Regions from separate parts of the Thainema salinarum CENA647 genome, predicted to be linked through region 3. Evidence: predicted binding sites of a transcription regulator. Region 3 holds the regulator's gene; each other region holds the start of a gene.
The links. Region 3 encodes NtcA, which controls nitrogen genes in cyanobacteria. Its sites were predicted from a motif close to TTTGTANNNNNNNNTACAAA; they were not measured.

Region 1: a site for NtcA is predicted at 1,803-1,822, ahead of urtA (urea ABC transporter substrate-binding protein). Genes of this name have one in related genera too.
Region 2: a site for NtcA is predicted at 1,335-1,354, ahead of AC286M_RS06185 (acetamidase/formamidase family protein). Genes of this name have one in related genera too.

Annotation. Positions count from the first base shown of each region.
Region 1 is NZ_JBYJZJ010000022.1:906,357-909,640, forward strand. It holds gene urtA (urea ABC transporter substrate-binding protein) at 328-1,596, opposite strand; gene AC286M_RS10820 (phosphoadenylyl-sulfate reductase) at 2,041-2,922, opposite strand.
Region 2 is NZ_JBYJZJ010000015.1:977,574-980,857, reverse strand. It holds gene AC286M_RS06185 (acetamidase/formamidase family protein) at 1-1,268, opposite strand, end outside; gene AC286M_RS06180 (hypothetical protein) at 1,435-1,650, shown strand; gene AC286M_RS06175 (hypothetical protein) at 1,720-2,082, shown strand; gene hisI (phosphoribosyl-AMP cyclohydrolase) at 2,267-2,752, shown strand; gene AC286M_RS06165 (RuBisCO small subunit-like domain-containing protein) at 2,811-3,284, shown strand, end outside.
Region 3 is NZ_JBYJZJ010000022.1:751,761-755,044, forward strand. It holds gene AC286M_RS10095 (DUF3084 family protein) at 1-1,194, opposite strand, end outside; gene ntcA (global nitrogen regulator NtcA) at 1,416-2,087, opposite strand; gene fabI (enoyl-ACP reductase FabI) at 2,513-3,284, shown strand, end outside.

The DNA of each region.
Region 1 (3,284 bases), 150 kb from region 3:
CTTCATATCACAATCAGACTTATGTTTTGGTGAACAGTTGGGATTCTACGCCCTGCCAACCGTTTACCAAAAAATAATCTGCGGTTTTCAAACCAAATTCTGTATCGTTTGTATCGCCCATCTTTTGACCGGAGAAAGCTTGTAGATAACGTTAGGGGATTGACAAAGAGGGAGAGCCGTCAGCTTGATCCCTCTTTCGTCATCTCCTAATGGCGATGTCGGCGTCGCAGCTAATTACAAGCTGCGATCTCAAAACAGCGATATTGAAAACGGCGATTTCAGTATGCAATTGTTCGCACACTGAAATCACCTGTTGAAGACTACCCGCTACGCTTCCGCCTGATACTTACCGCCCTTCGCCGGATCAGACCAGTCACAGGCAAATCCCTTCGTGTCAGGAACATACTGGTTCCAAGGCAGCGGATCAACTGGGCCATCGGTGGATGACACGATCTCGAACATACCGTCATCGCGGATCTCACCGATTCTCACCGTCTTAGAAATGTGGTGATTCGGGTTCATCGTGACTAAGCCTTCGGGGGCGTTAAACGTTTGACCATAGGCTGCTGTCCGCACAGCATTGAGATCGTCAGCTGTTCCAGCTTGCTCAACCGCCTGCTTCCAGAGGTAAACCATGATGTAAGCGGCTTCCATCGGGTCGTTTGTTACCCGATCATCACCATACTTCGCCTTGAAATCTGCCACCCACTTCTCGTTTTCAGGTGTTTCAACGGTTTGGAAGTAGTTCCAAGCCGCATAATGGCCGGTTAAGAAGTCTGTACCGATCTGGCGAACTTCCTCTTCTGCAATGCTCACCGACATAACAGGATACTTGTCTGGAGTCAGACCCGCTGACTTCAACTGCTTGAAGAATGCAACGTTGCTGTCTCCGTTCAGGCTATTGAAGATCACGCCGCCATCGGGTAAAGCCGCCCGAATTTTGGCGATGATTGGAGTAACCTCAGTATTACCCAGAGGCAGATAGTCTTCTCCAACCGTCTCACCACCTTTGGCCGTGAGCTGCTCTTTGATAATTGTGTTAGCTGTACGCGGGAACACATAGTCGGAACCCACTAGGAAGAACTGATTGCCTTTGTTTTCTAGCAGCCAATCCACCGCAGGCTCGATCTGCTGGTTTGGCGCAGCACCCGTGTAGAAAATGTTTTTCGAGCACTCTTGGCCCTCGTACTGAACGGGATACCAGAGCATGTGATCCTTGGATTCAAACACGGGCAGAACAGCCTTACGGCTAGCCGATGTCCAGCAGCCAAAGATCGTTACCACTTGATCCTGGTCAATTAGCTTCTCAGCTTTTTCCGCAAAGGTTGGCCAGTCGGATGCACCGTCTTCCATGACGAACTCGATCTGCTTGCCGAGTACACCGCCGTTGGCGTTAATTTCGTCGATTGCCATCTTCTCAGCATCCACGACGGTCGTTTCGCTAATCGCCATCGTGCCGCTCAGGGAGTGCAGAATTCCTACCTTGATCGTGTCACCACTGCTCGGCGCAGCCCCTGTCGTTTCCCCAGTTGTCTCTTCAGTTGTGGACTCAGCTTCTGTCGTTGCATCGGGACTCGCCCCACATGCCTTCAACAAAATGCTGGTTCCTAATGCAGCAGACCCGTACAGTAAAAATTTCCGTCTACCAAATTGACTTGACATGCAGCGTCTCTCCTGACTCAATCAGCCATTCACCACTACGCGATTGACCTAAATCTCTAAATTCTCAGCAACGAAGCTATCGTTAGGTCAAATACACGTAAGTACACCGAGTGCGATATTAGGCCGATGGTCTAGCAAGAATTGTATTTAACGATACAAATATTCTCTTTCGCGGGATAGATGCCAACTTACAAAATTAACTATCTAAGTTGGATTCAGCTATTTTGAATGAGTCTCTGCACAGGTATGGTTCAGTAATCAGAATCAATAAAAATTCTCAGCAATGCCAAATTTGGGCTCCAAACCTTTAAATTACTTAACAATTGAGGCATTTTTAGCGCTTGGCGTGAGGCTGGAGACGCGCCATTGAGGGCAATGCTATAGCGAGCTGGAATTGAGGCTATCGGCTTCGCCAGGAGTCTGTGGTAGATGCAGTCCACATTCCTGCTTTAAACCTCGGAAGCGAGTATCTCGTTCATCTTCATCGCTGGCGGTGAGAGGACGACTCGAATGCCAATCGCCAACCGTGACGTAGCCTTGATCGAACATGGGGTGATAGGGCAGATCGTGCGTGGTTAAGTATTGATAAATGTCGCGTGAATTCCAGGTGAGAATGGGATGCACTTTATAGATATCGCCTTGCCGAGCTACCCAGCCCAAGGATTGCCGATGACTGGTTTGCTCACTGCGTAATCCAGCCAGCCAAGCTGTCGCGCCCAGTTCCTTCAGGGCGCGCTGCATCGGTTCAACCTTGCGCATGTAGTCGTAGCGGTTGAGATCGTCTAAATCATCTTCTGCCCAAAGCCTGCCGTAGAGGGCTTCCATGCGAGCTGGACTAATAGGAGATTGATAAACCTTGAGATTGAGGTGCAGTCGTTCGGATAGTTCTTCGGCAAATTGATATGTCTCTTTGGGTAAATAGCCTGTATCAACCCAAATCACTGGAATATCTGGCACAACGGATGTGACCAAGTGCAGCATGACGGCGGATTGGATACCAAAGCTAGTACTCAGCACTAACCCCTCGCCAAAGGTATCAGCAGCCCACTGCACTAGCTGAGTTGATGAAAATCCATCTACGTCCTGGTTGACGGCATTTAGATCCAAATCGGGAGGCTGAACCGCATCGCTCAGAATGTGGAGGTCTGAAGATTGCCGATGACGATTATGCTTGATTTGCTGGATAGCAAGTGAATCCATTTTCTCAGCTGTGATCACTCGTCCATTGTGGTCAGAGGTAGTTGGATTCAGATGCGGCATAGGTCTATCTGCGAATAAACGTTGATGGTGTTCAATAATAACCATCTGACTAGTTTATCGCGATGTCTGTTGCTTCAACGTGCCCCGGTATCAGTATTGTGAAATTTCAGTATTGTGAAATGAATGATGGGATTTGGGGCGCTGGGCTAAACGGTTGAGCAGGGGTGAGTGAGGCGAAATTAAATTAAAGATTAAGTCTGGACTGGCTAACGCAATCTGTCGTGTCGGCGCTTCAGGCTGTTCTTGTGGAAGGTTTCGCTTCCCTTGGGCAACCGTAAAGCAGGGGAAACGGTAAAAACCCTGCACCACACGTTAACCAGTCCAGATGAGGCCGCCACTCTGAATAGGTAGTTATCAGAGCG
Region 2 (3,284 bases), on a different contig from region 3:
GAAAAGGCTTCATCCTCGGTCAGGTTCATGCCATTCATCAAGAAGTCGCGGGCCTTGGCGGAGCTATCCTTGAGCGCCGGATCGAGAGACGACAGGGTATAGATTTCCTTCTGGGCGTCTTCTCCCAGGGCTTCTAGATAGTTCGGGTAGGTAAAGCCGTGAACAATCCAGGAATCAGGGGTTTCTAGCAAAGGATAGTTGACTCCTTCCAAAATGGTGCCCGCCAGGTCGGCTTGCTTGTGCAGAACGAATTGAAACACGCCAGTAATCGAGGTTTCAATGGCGGTGCCATCCAGTTCTGAGTCGCCTTGAGACGCGTGGGCATCACCACCGGAAAACAGAGCACCGGGCACAGCGACCGGCAGGTACAGGGAGGTGCCCACGCCAATGTTGCGGTTATCCATGTTGCCGCCAAAGTAAGCAGGCGGAATGGAATCGACCACATCGGCTTCGCTAGGAGCGACCCCCATAGAGCCCAGGTGCAGACGGAGGGGAATTTTGACCCCTTCCAGAGTGTCTTCAATCTCGGTAACGGTGGCGTGATCAACAATGATGCCAGGATAGTCAATCGTGTCATGGGCTTTCCCATCGGGGGTCGTTTGGGACGTCCACTGGTAGCGGTAGACGGCCTCGGCCCACGGCTTCTCACCTGTAGCGTCCATTTCATACAGCGTAATCACCTCGCGCGGTTTGGGATCTCCCTTGTAGTTGTCGTACTGAAAGCCCCACCAGGCCGCCGCGTTAGAGCCATAGGTTTTGGTAGGATCCATACCGCTAGGACGCAACTTCAGATCGACAACGCGCACCTCCAGCAGATCGCCGGGTTCTGCACCGCAGATATAGACGGGACCCGTGAGAATGTGGACGCCAGGATCGCGATCGCTCACGGTTTTGCCCTCAGCCGTCCAGTTGTAAATGCTTTCGATGGCAGGGTCGCCTGCAATCATGCGATCGTAGTCATCACCCGCGTGGTGAGTAATGGTTTCCAGGGTGACGTAGTCCTGAGAATTAATGGAAATCACCGGAGCCTGATTTTTGCTGTAGTAGCCCCAGTGAACCGTTTCAGGGCTGGCCGCCACTGCGTAGTGGCGAGGACTGGTGGCGCGACTGCCACAGCTCGTTGGCACCGTGCTTTCAATCGGAGGCACCACCGCACTCACCGGGGTCATGCCAACGGGAAGAAAACTCGCCATCAAACAGAGAACAAGCGTGGCAACAGACAAAGACGGCCAGGTCTTCAGCCAACGCATTTTACGATTTTCAGCCATTCTGTCTTTCCTAAAGGGATTTTGGCCCAAGAACATCGATTAGTTTTCTACAGAATGCAAATGGCGTTTGTAGTCTAGATAACACAACTTCACAGACGGAGACGATCGCTTCCGCATCGTGCGGGGCAGTTCCTGGCATGAATCTTTAAACAGTTGGAGCTTACTGTTGAAGGCGATCGCCTTTTCTGCCTGTTCCTACCAGTTTGGGGCTACCCTGGGGGTCTTCAGCGCCGCCAATTTGCCCGGTTTAGTGGTGCCCTACCTGGGCTACCTAACCCTGACCACCCTGATCTACACCCGCTTGATTGCGCCCAAAGCCGCCCGTTCCCCCCATAACGCGCTGATGATTGAACGGCGCACGTTTTTGGAAGTGCCCCGCTAGTCGGCCATCTGGCGCGAAACCCAGGGTACCCTCAGCCAGTTTTTCACCAATGCGATCCCCATCTTTTTGGTGATTACGATCATCGCCTCCGTGTTGGACTGGTTTGGCCTCATCACTGCCCTGGCGGGATGGATTAACCCCCTGATGGGGCTGTTTGGCCTGCCCCCAGAAGCCGCTTTACCTGTGATTTTGGCCTCCATTCGCAAAGACGGACTGCTGCTCTTTGCCGAACCAGACACCCTAGCGGTACTGACGCCGCTACAAATCTTGACGGGGGTTTACCTAGCCGGAGTGCTGCTGCCCTGCCTCGTCACTGCACTCACCATTGCCCGCGAACAGTCGGTGCGGTTTGCGGTGGGGCTGATGGCGCGGCAGGCGATCGCCGCGATCGGGTTTTCCCTGGTGCTGGCCTGGGGAGGCGGCTGGCTGTAACCGTTTCTTTGATCCAGAAGGGTGGACTCAGGCGATCGCCATTCTGATCAAACCAACACTAAAAAGGGCATATAGACGTTTTTGCAGAAGGGATGACGGAGGAGAGTGCGGCCACTGTAAAGGTCAAAATCTGTCACTCATCATGCAATAATGATTATCATTCTCATGTTCAGTCTCCTGTACCATGTCATCATCCTTTGCTGCCCGCACCTCGGTTGAAGCCGTCGAAGAAGGGATGCTTCTGGCTCCTAAGTTTGACGCCCATGGGCTCATCCCGGTGATCACCACGGATGCTGCCACTGGCGAGGTGTTGATGCATGGCTACATGAATGAGGCCGCTTTGCTGAAAACCCTGGAAACGGGTGAAGCCCACTACTACAGCCGCAGTCGCCAGCAGATCTGGCACAAGGGAGCCACCAGCGGCCTGGTGCAGACCGTACAGCAACTGCTGATTGACGATGACCAGGATTGTCTGTGGATGAAGGTCAAGGTGGCTGGGGCAGGAGCCAGTTGTCATGTGGGCTATCGCTCTTGCTTTTATCGCCAGATTTTCCCTGGCGAGGGGGATAGTCAGGGGAATCAGCCCATTACCCTCACCTTGACGGAAACCGCCAAGACCTTTGACCCCGCCACCGTCTATGGGGATGTGCCCAATCCCACTCAACTGTGAACCGAGGACAGTACCATGCCGCTGCGTCATCAACCCGCCCCACCCACGCCCTGGGACCGTGATCTCAGATCAGCCCACTATTCCAGCCTCTGCCTATGTCCATCCCCAGTGCAGCCTGATTGGGGATGTGCGCCTGGGGGAAAATGTGATCATCGCTCCCAATACCTCCATCCGCGCCGATGAAGGGGCTCCCTTTTGCATCGGGGCAAATACCAACATTCAGGATGGGGTAGTCATCCACGGGTTAGAGCAGGGGCGAGTTCTAGGAGATGACCAGCAAGCCTACTCTGTGTGGATCGGTCACGACACCTGCATTACCCACATGGCGTTGATCCACGGCCCGGCTTATGTGGGCAATGACTGTTTTATTGGCTTTCGCTCGACGGTATTTAATGCCCAGGTCGGCCACGGGTGCATTGTGATGATGCACGCCCTGATTCAGGATGTGGAGATTCCCTCCGGTAAATATGTGCCCTCGGGAGCGGTGATTACGACCCAGCAGGCGGCTGATCGACTCCCCGATGCCAACGAG
Region 3 (3,284 bases):
TACGCCAGCCTGTCGAGAACGAAACTGCGAGGTTGCTAAGAGTAAATACAATCGCTCTCGCAGGCCCTGAGTCGTTAAATTCTCGCGCTCAATAGGCGTGGCCGCGACAACATCTCCTGTGTCGAAAATCAAGTCATTGGGAACGGCATCCCAAAATACTTGAATACAGGGATCGTTCTCCTCCAAAACGCAGGGTTCGCCAACTAAGTAGTTTGCCGCTGACAGAATTCGTACTACATAAGCTTGTCCGTCATCAACCTGTTCAACAAGCTGCTGGACTTCCGGGTTCGTAATAAAAATAATTTGCTGCTCTGGATCGTTGAAGTTTGGTAAAACGGCGCGAAGCGCGGTTCGATTGGCCTCCTGAAGAATTTGGCGAATCGCATCCACTGCTGCTTCGGGTTGCTCAACCCGAAATACACCCGAAGCCAAGACCTGATTGCGAGCCAGTGCCACATTGCCTTGACGCAGTCCTTGTGCTTCTTGCTCCAGCCGTCTAACCTCGGTCGATAGATAATCCTGCTGGGCTTCCAGTTCTTCCAGTAAGTTTTTCTGACGTGCGATCGCAGTATCTCGTTGGCCAATTTCGCGATCGCGCTCCTCAATCAGCGCCCGAATTTCCCGTTCCCGCTCAATCAATGCCTGTCGTTCCGTCTGAAGCTGCTGGACTTCCTGCTGTAGCTCCTGCTCCTGCTGAGAGAGCTGACGCAGTTGACGTTGGGCTTGACCATAGCTGCGCTCGCTCTGCTGTAGCTCTGTTTGAGTCTGACTAAGCTGTGCCTGTGTCTGTTGCTGACGCTCTACTGCCGCGTTGAGTGAACTATTAATTTCTTGCAGCCGCTGCTGCGCCTTCTTTTGACGACTCTGGGCTTCTTCTAGTTCATCTTCGATTCGCTCGCGATCGCGCTGCACCTGCTGGAGATCCGTCTGTGCCTCCCGCAGATCCGTCTGCACTTCTTCGAACTCAAAAACGCCTTTGCGAAGCTGGCTGCTGACGGCAAATAAAATTCCCAGAGTAGAGGCCGAAATCAAGCTGCCTGTTATGACGCTAACCAATGTCGCAGTCTGCCGTGGACGCAGATTGAACAGGGTAAGCCGAGCTTTTCCCACCTTCATGCCGATGCGATCGCCCAATGTTGCGATCACACCGCCAAGAATGAGAATAGCCACAATCAGGACGTACCCTATGGTCATGGAAGAGTTTAGTTAACCTACAGCAACAGCCTGTTCAATCGACGCAATGGACGTAGTGTCAGGATCTCGGCTTCAATCTATACGTGAGATATAGCCACGTTCCTCTACCAGCATAGGTTTAAATGCCAAGCTTCGGGGTCAATTGCGAACAAGCTCACTGTAGAACAAAAAGGCAACGACAAATCAGTGTTGCGCTGATCGATAAACAAATGACGCACAGGCTACGTAAACTGCCGACTCAAAATGACAGGATTGTGTACAGTAATCTTTTTCTTGTGAATCGAAATCATCTCATCTTGGCGCAAATCACCTAACAGGCGGGTCACCGTTACGCGAGTTGAACCGATCGCTTCTGCGATCGCTTGATGGGACAGCTTGAGATCGATCGTAATACCGTCTTTGCTGGGTACGCCAAAATCGCGACAGAGAATCAGCAGGAAACTGACTAGCCGTGATCCCATATCCCGATGGGCGAGGGTCTCAATCATCATCTCGGTTTGCAAAATTCGCGAGGATAGACCTTGCAGCATGAGCATGGCTAATTCCGGATGCTCACCCAGGGCCTTGGAAACCTGCTCAATCGGCACCGATAGCAGTTCCACTGGAGTAAAGGCGACAGCATGGTAGAACCGATCCGAACGATTGCCCGTAATCAGTGACAGAACACCAAACACGCTATTTTCTCGCAATAGCGCTACGGTAATTTCTTCTCCCGCTTCATAGACCCGCGAGAGCTTGACTGCGCCTTTTAATAAAAAGTAGACGCGCTCAGCCGGATCGCCTGGGAAAAAAATGGTTTTACCTCGTTCAAATGACTCAACTACCGGTGGAAAAATACCGCCGCTGAGCTGCTTAAATAAATCCGCGAGTGGTCGCTCTTGCGTCACTACCATACCTCTTTGCCCTACCACCTGTTTGTGCTGGTTTTACGTATTTACCCACACGTATGGGACGAAACAGACCGTCTGTATCAACGCCTATATATTAGACCCACTAAAACCTACTCTTGAAACACTTTTTTGTGATAAATGCTACATATTCTTAAGGATAGGGATTGATTTTCTAAGGTTTTCTCGGTTTACGCCAATAATTCACCTCAATCATAAGCGGAGAAACTGGATTATGTGTGGATATTGCCATCCCTTGTCACTCTGAGAGTGCGCAATGAGTTGCAAGTAGTTGGTGCGCATCGCCCGACTACTGAGCCACTCTTCTGACCAAATGATTTGCGATCGCGATCGCTCACGAATTGATGAGCTGGCATGAGAGGATTGGGAACAGACGTTGACTATTGAACTACAGACATAAACGGACGACCATGCTAAATCTCTCAGGGAAAAACGCGTTTGTTACGGGTATTGCCAATAATCGTTCCATTGCTTGGGGCATTGCCCAACAGCTCCATCAAGCCGGGGCCAATTTAGCCATTACCTACTTGCCGGACGAGCGGGGTCGTCATGAAAAGAAAGTGGCTGATCTGGTTGAATCGCTCAATCCTGACCTGTTTCTCCCCTTAAATGTGCAGAACGATGAGCAAGTAACTGCGGCATTTGATGCGGTAAAGGAAAAGTGGGGACGAGTTGATATTTTGGTTCATTGCCTTGCGTTTGCCAATCGGGATGACCTGACGGGCAACTTTGTGGATACCTCTCGCACCGGATTTCAAACCGCGCTAGATATTAGTGCTTATTCTCTGGTGCAGTTGGCTAATGCCGCTAAGCCGTTGATGACCGAGGGCGGCAGTATCGTTACTCTGACCTATCTAGGCGGCGTCAAAGTAGTTCCGAACTACAACGTGATGGGCATCGCTAAAGCTGCACTAGAGATGAATGTCCGCTATCTAGCCGCCGATCTAGGCCCAGCCAATATCCGCGTCAACGGCATTTCGGCTGGCCCGATTCGCACGCTGGCCTCTTCTGCCGTTGGTGGCATTCTGGACATGATTCACCATGTTGAAGCCACAGCGCCCCTGCGCCGCACTGTAACCCAAAAAGAAGTGGGCAATGCAGCCGCTTTTCTCTGCAGCGATTTGGCCAGTGGGATTACCGGACAAATTCTCTACGTGGATTCTGGCTACGAAATTATGGGCA